One region of the Dietzia psychralcaliphila genome, then DNA from elsewhere that is predicted to be linked to it. Evidence: riboswitches for the same ligand, from Rfam matches in the RefSeq annotation. Region 1 holds a riboswitch; the other holds the start of a gene.
What was found. Region 1 has a riboswitch for cobalamin ahead of cobN (cobaltochelatase subunit CobN). Riboswitches for the same ligand answer to the same signal wherever they lie in the genome.
Positions count from the first base shown of each region.

Region 2: it holds a riboswitch for cobalamin, as region 1 does, so the genes downstream of both, A6048_RS17645 (ABC transporter substrate-binding protein) here and cobN (cobaltochelatase subunit CobN) in region 1, are expected to answer to the same signal.

Region 1 is NZ_CP015453.1:244,118-247,520, reverse strand. It holds gene cobN (cobaltochelatase subunit CobN) at 1-1,566, opposite strand, end outside; cobalamin riboswitch at 1,558-1,753, opposite strand; gene A6048_RS01080 (M23 family metallopeptidase) at 1,818-3,155, opposite strand; gene A6048_RS01075 (nitrite reductase) at 3,237-3,403, shown strand, end outside.
Region 2 is NZ_CP015453.1:3,804,076-3,807,478, forward strand. It holds gene A6048_RS17640 (FecCD family ABC transporter permease) at 1-1,101, opposite strand, end outside; gene A6048_RS17645 (ABC transporter substrate-binding protein) at 1,103-2,107, opposite strand; adenosylcobalamin-variant (AdoCbl-variant) riboswitch at 2,237-2,333, opposite strand; gene A6048_RS17650 (Lrp/AsnC family transcriptional regulator) at 2,465-2,746, opposite strand; gene A6048_RS17655 (SgcJ/EcaC family oxidoreductase) at 2,981-3,355, opposite strand.

The DNA of each region.
Region 1 (3,403 bases):
GGACTCGGGCAGGTCCGCGGTCCACTTCAGGTAGTCGTCGGTGCTGATCCTGACGTGGCTGTCGGTGAGCTGGGCGTTGGTCAGCCACTCCTCGTCCTGCCCACCCGCGGCGATCAGCGCGTGGATCAGCGCGTCACCGGCGGCCGAGTCGTCGGGCAACTCCTCGGAGCGATCGAGAAAGCGGGCGATGGGCCCGTCGGCCGGCCCGAGGTCGTACCCCTCGTCGCGCATCCGGCGCAGGAGCCGGATGGTCGACACCGGGGTATCGAGCCCGACCGCGTTGCCGATCCGGGAGTGCTTGGTCGGGTACGCCGAGAGCACCAGGGCGATCCGGCGGTCGGCAGCGGGCACGTGGCGCAGCCGGGCGTGGGAGACCGCGATCCCCGCGACGCGGGCGCAGCGTTCGGGATCGGCCACGTAGCGCGGGAGGCCGTCGGCGTCGATCTCCTTGAAGGAGAACGGCACGGTGATGATCCGGCCGTCGAACTCCGGGATGGCGATCTGGTTGGCCGAGTCCAGCGGGTTGACGCCGTCGTCGGAGGCCTCCCAGTCCTCCCGGCTCCACGTCAGACACAGGCCCTGCAGGACCGGGATGTCGAGAGCGGCGATGCGTTCGACGTCCCAGGTCTCGTCCTCGCCACCCGCGCTCACCGCTCCGGGTGTGGTGCCGCCGGCGGCCAGGACGGTGACGACCAGGGCGTCGAGCGAGCCGAGTGCGTCGAACAACTCGTCGGGGGCCGAGCGCAGGGACCCGGCGAACACCGGCACGCCCACGGCCTGCCCGGTGGCGTCGATCGCGTCGGCGAGCGCGTGCGCGAACTCGGAGTTCCCGCTGACCTCGTGGGCACGGTAGTAGAGCACCCCGACGCGGGGGACGCCCCGCGACTGGTCAGTTCCGATCACGTTCTCCCAGGTCCCGTTCCGGGAATCTCGTCGTTCGTGACCACTCGCCGGGGAGTCGGCGCCCGGTCGTGGCGGCATCCCCCACACCGGGACGCTCTCCGGGGGTTCGAAGCCGGCTCCGGTGAGCAGCACCGTGTCCGAGAGGAAGGCGTGCAGCTGGGCGAGATTCCGCTCCCCGCCCTCGGCGAGGTAGCGGTGCGCCTCGGCCGCGATCCCGATCGGCACCGTGGACAGCTCCATCAGGTCGGCGTCCGGGGCCTGCTCGCCGCCGAGGACGACCACCGGCCGTCCCGAGGCCAGGACCGCGGCGAATCCGGGCTCCCACGACCGCCGAGAGCCGAGGATCCGGACCACCACCAGGTCGGCGCCTGCGATCAGACCGGGCAGGTCCGCCTCCACGTCGATCCGGGACGGGTTGCCGAGCGTCCAGTGCGCGCGGGAGGCCCGCGCGGAGAGCAGGTCCGTGTCGGAGGTGGACAGCAGGGTGATGCGCGGTGCGTTCACCGAGTCTCGTGATGGTGCCGTGTCGTTCGATGGTGCCGCGTTGCTCGGTGACGCTGTGTCATTCGATGGTGCTGTGTCATTCGATGGTGCCGAGGCGTCGTCAGGGGACGCCGAACGCCGGTCATGGCGCATGTTCTTCTCCAAACCCTCGTGGAACATGTCGCCGTGGCCGGTCTCCTGGCTTTCGCATCGACGCCGCGCGACCGACCTTCCCGGATCCTCGGGATCCAGTGGTCTCCGCCCCACTCGGGGACGGACGAGGGCCGCGTGACTCCGCGACTACAGTGGCGAGGGCCGCGCCGGCTTTTCCTCCGGCTTCCCGAGCACCACGGCACCGGCGAGCCTATCCGGCCCCGGTCCCCCACGGGTGTCCGGCCGTCGGGGCTGAGTGGTCGGAGTCGCTCGTCAAGCTAGGGGAAGGTCACGACCGCCAGGTTGAGCGGCATCTGGTCGGTCCGCGCCTCCCGCTGCTGCGGACCTTCCGGCAGGAAGGTGCCGGCCAGATAGTCGTCGGCATCAGCTACCCGCTGCGGTGGGACCTGCCCCTGGTAGTCGAAACTCCTGAACTCGTAGGGCAACGAATCCGCCTCGAGCAGGCTCGGCCCGTCCATCAGTTGGAAGTGCAGGTGCGACGCGTTGGCATTGCCGGTGTTCCCGAGCTCGCCGATCACCTGACCCTCGGTCACCGTGTCGCCCGGTTCGACAGTGATCGAGCCCGAGATCAGGTGGGCGTACATCGCGTATACCCCACCGCCGAGATCGAGCACGACGTGGTTGCCGTCCACGTTCTCGACGGTCAGCTCTGCCGCCAACTCCGGGTCGCTGGCGGGCAGGACCCCCGGCGCATTGGCCTCCATACCGTCGAGAACAGAGACCACCGTGGCGTCGGCGACGGCGAGGATCTCGGCCCCGTAGTCGACATAACTCTCGTTGCGGTTCCTGTCCCCGGTGTAGAACTCGCCGCGGTCGTTGGTGCGCTTGAAGTCGATGGCGAAGCGCTGACTGTTGTTCAGCTTCCCGTTGAGCGACATCACCGAACTGCGATGCGGGAAACCCGGTTCGCAACACCCGTTGAGGGCGACCCAGTTGTCGCCGCGTAGCGGTGGCGAGACGACCGGCACTGTCTGCGTGGAGAAGGCGACCGGCGTGGCCAGGTAGTCGATGGGCCCCGGCTCCCCGAAGGCCGGCGAGGCGGCGCCGGTCCCGTAGACGTGGTGCAACACCGCTTCGGGGGCCTGGTCGAGGGAGTCCAGCGCGAAGTCGATGAACACAACTCGGCTCTCCTGGGGCGGGATCTCGGCGCTGTCGATGACCCCGGCTGGGAGGCCACGCAGGCGGTTGCAGTCACCGAAATCGCACTCCGGGTCGATCAGCGCCGAACCGGAGAAGCTGGCGAGGACCTTCGTGGGATCGGTGCCATCGATCACGTCGATCTTCTCCAGGCTCGCCGGGACCCCGGTGGCGTTGGTCAGCTGCAGGTCATAGGCGACGTGGTACCTGCCATCCGTTCCCCGGAACGGTAGCGGCGAATTCCCGATCGGAATCAGCGTCAGGGCGGTGAACGCGTCCGGCACGGTCACCCCGGCGACCGACCCGGCGGGCGGTGGCGCGGTGGCGGTGCCGGCCGTCGGTGACGTCGAGGTGGTGCCGGCCGCCTGGGTGACGGAGTCCGACGAACACCCGGCCGCGACCAGAGCGACCGCGGCGACGAGGGCGGCGAGGAGGGCGGGTACGCGGTGGGACGTCACGGTGGTACTCCGATTCTTCAAGAATTGTTTAGAAAACTACCACTCCCGGGCCGCGTCGAACAGGCTGTCAGACTGGGTCCCGTGAGCGTTTCCGGACCGACCTCCCGCACCCGGACCGACATGTGTCCCGGAGTGCTGCGCCCGTGGCCCGCCGACGACGGCGCCCTGGTCCGGCTGCGCGTCCCAGGCGGCCGCGTGTCGCCGGAATCCCTCGCCGCGCTTCACGGGGTAGCGGCGCGATACGGCGA
Region 2 (3,403 bases), 320 kb from region 1:
AGTGACCACACCCACCGGGAGCTCGGCACCGTCGCTCACGGACCGGGCCGCGATGTCCGCCAGCACCAGGGCGACCGCACCGAGCACGGCGGCCGTCGGGAGCAGTCGCGCCGAGGTGCGGCCCGTGACGTACCCGGCGAGATGCGGGATGAGCAGACCGATGAACCCGATGGTCCCGGACACGGCCACCGCCCCCGCGGTGAGCATCGACACCAGCAGCAGCATGAGAAGTCGGAACCGCGGGACGTTCATGCCCATCGCCGTGGCGCCGTCGTCACCGGTGAGGAGTAGATCCAGATGTCGGCTGGACAGCAGCACGAGGATCCCGGCGACGGTGAGGATCGTGACCGGGGCGAGCAACATGGTCCACCCGGCGTCACCGAACCCGCCGGCGAGCCAGCGCATCACGGTGCCCAGTTGGTGGTCGTCGCCCAGCACGAGCAGCGTGAACGTGTTGAGCGCCGAGAACACCATCGTCAGGGCCGCCCCCACCAGCACGATCGCCGTGGTGTCGTGCGCGCGTCTCGCCACCAGGATCACCCCGGCGAGTGGCAGGAGTGCGCCGAGGAAGGCGGCCATCGGGAGGGTGAAGACTCCCGACACCCCGGCACCCACGCCCAGCACGGTCAGGACCACCACGCCGAATCCCGCCCCGGACGACACTCCCAGCAGGTACGGGTCGGCCAGCGGGTTGCGCGTGACCGCCTGCGCCACGCCCCCCGCCACCGCGAGGGATGCACCCACCGCGGCCGCCATCAGCGCGCGCGGCAGCCGGGACTCGATCACGATCGCCTCGCGAGCCTCGGACCACCACGGGGTGAACGACCCCGGGGCCAGGCGGTGGGCGACGATCGCCCAGACATCCCCGAGCGGGATGGAGACCGACCCCAGTGAGACCCCCAGCGCCACCGAGAGGGCGAGCAGCCCCAGCAGCGGGGCGAGGACCAGCCCCAGCGGGCGCCTGTCGCGGCGCGGCACCGAGCGGCGGGACAGCGAGTGGCGGGACCGTGACGGGGGGCGGGACGCTGCCGGGGGGCGGTTCGGATCCGGCACCCCCGTGCCGCGTGCGCCACGGCCACCGTCGTGGACGACCGTCGCCATGTCAGCGCCCGAAGGCGTCGGGGTAGAGCTCGCGGGCGATCGTCTCGACCGAGGTCGCCATCCGGGAACTCTCGAAGAAGTCGGCGAGGGGGACCACCACGATTCGGTCGGAGCGGATCGCCGGCGTGGTGGACATGATGGGCTGTTCGCGCAGGTAGGCGATCTTGTCCTCCGCGCTGGTGGCCCCGTAGTCGAGCACTACGATCGCCTCCGGCCGGCGCTCACCGAGGATCTCCCACGTGGTTGCGAGGTACGGGCGGTCGCCCTCGGTGAAGATGTTGTCCGCCCCCGCGTACTCGCCGATCAGCTGGCCGATGCCGACGCCTCCGATCGTCGTCGGCTCGGCCTCTCCTCCGTCGTAGAAGAAGGTGGGGGTACCCGTGACGCCGGCCTCGTCGAGCGTCGCCCGGACCGCCTCCACCCGGTCGACGATGCTGTCGGTGAGCTCCTGCGCGCCCTCCTCGACGCCGAGGACCCGGCCCAGCTGCGAGAAGTCGGTCTCGAGCATGGAGAAGTCCGGGAACCCGTCGCCGCAGTACTCGGAGAACAGGAAGGTGTCGATGCCCGCGGCTTCCAGGGCGTCTCGGCTACGGCCCTCCTTCTCGTCGAACGCGCTGCGCATGCCGGCCACCACCAGATCCGGTTCCAGATCGACGATCTGCTCCCAGGTGGGATACTCCTCGGCCAGCCCGGGTATCGCCTCGAGCTCCTCGGCGACCTCCGGGAGGACGTCCTCACGGTCGTCGTATCCCCGGCCGACGATCCGGTCTCCCGCACCCATCTGGATGAGGGTCTCCGTGACGTGGGCGTTCATCGTGATGATGCGCTCGGGCGGGGCGTCGAACGTGGACTCCCGCCCACAGTTGGTGATGGTCACGGGATCGGAGAACGCCTGCTCGGAGGCGGTGCTCTCCTGCGCCTCGCCGCGGGAGCACCCCGCGACGGCGGCCCCCGCGACGAGGAGTGCGGCGAGCGCGATGGTGGACCTGGACTGGCGACGGAACATGATCAGACCTCGGATCGTGTCGTGTGCCCACGAACACACGAGACCCGCAGGAGGGCAGTCGCAAGAGTCCGGCCGCCGACCGTGCAGGACTCCGGATCGCAGACCGCGGCGATGGGCAGAGTCGCGAACCTCCGGGCAGGTAATCGGGCTCGTCGTCACCGAGGTGACGGCATACCGTTGCGGGTCAGCGCCGGATTCTCACCGGTCTTCCCCTGCATATCCGGAAATCAGCAAGTCGTGGTGTCAGTATGCACATCCGTCGCGGAGACCGTGGCGGCACCTCCCGAGAACACCGGCGCACGGGGTAACACCCTCGTGGTGGCGGGGCGCAGCGCGCGGTGCGAAGCGGGCCTGCGTCTACTCGTCGTACCCCAGGGAGAACGCCGCCTCGAGGTCGTGCTTGGACAGCGCGCGGAACGCGATGTGCGTCTCGGTGTTCACCACACCCGGCACCTTGTTCAGGCGGTCGGAGACGATATCGGCCACCTCCTCGTTGCGGCGGGCCCGCACCAGCACGATGAGGTCGATGGTGCCGGTGACCGAGTACACCTCGGAGACCCCGTCGATCTCGGCGATCGCCTCGGCGACCTCGGGGATGCGCGCCGTCTCGGCGTGGACGAAGACGATGGCGGTGATCATGGAATCCAAGGCTAGTCCAGCAGGCGTAGCCCGCGCCTTCGTCCGGGATGCGCGGCCCGGCTCGATCGAGCGCGTTCTGTGGATTCCCGCCGCGTTCTCGGCGACTCCCTCTCGACCGATGCGTCCCAGAACGCGCCGGATCGGGCGTCCGGACGCGCACCGGCCCAGAACGCGCCGGACCGGGAATGAGAACGCGCACCGGCCCCGAATGCAGCCGGATCGGGCGGCCCCGGTTCAGCTCATGTTCTCCGGGGTCCAGTACGCGCGCATCGAGGCGATCTTGCCCTGCTCGTCGTGGGTCATCAGGTCCCACACGTTGATGGTGGCCTTGGAGTCGGCGTCGAAGTGGGTGGTGATCTCGAAGTTGAACAGCAGGTCGTCACCGCACACCCGCGCCTCGATCACCTCGCCGTCGATCTTCATCGCCACCACGGACGAGTAGAACTCGCGGATGGCCGCCTTGCCCTCGTGGACGGTCCCGTTGCCGACCGGGTCCTCGACCGTGGCGTTCTCGGCGTAGAGGTCCAGGATCGCCTCGAGGTCGCCGGCGACCAGCGCGGCGATGTAGGAGTCTGCGGTGGCACGGATCTGCTCGGGGGAGGCACTCACGGCGATGGCCCTTTCGGTATGACGACGAGACGGTTCAGAGCCTAGAAC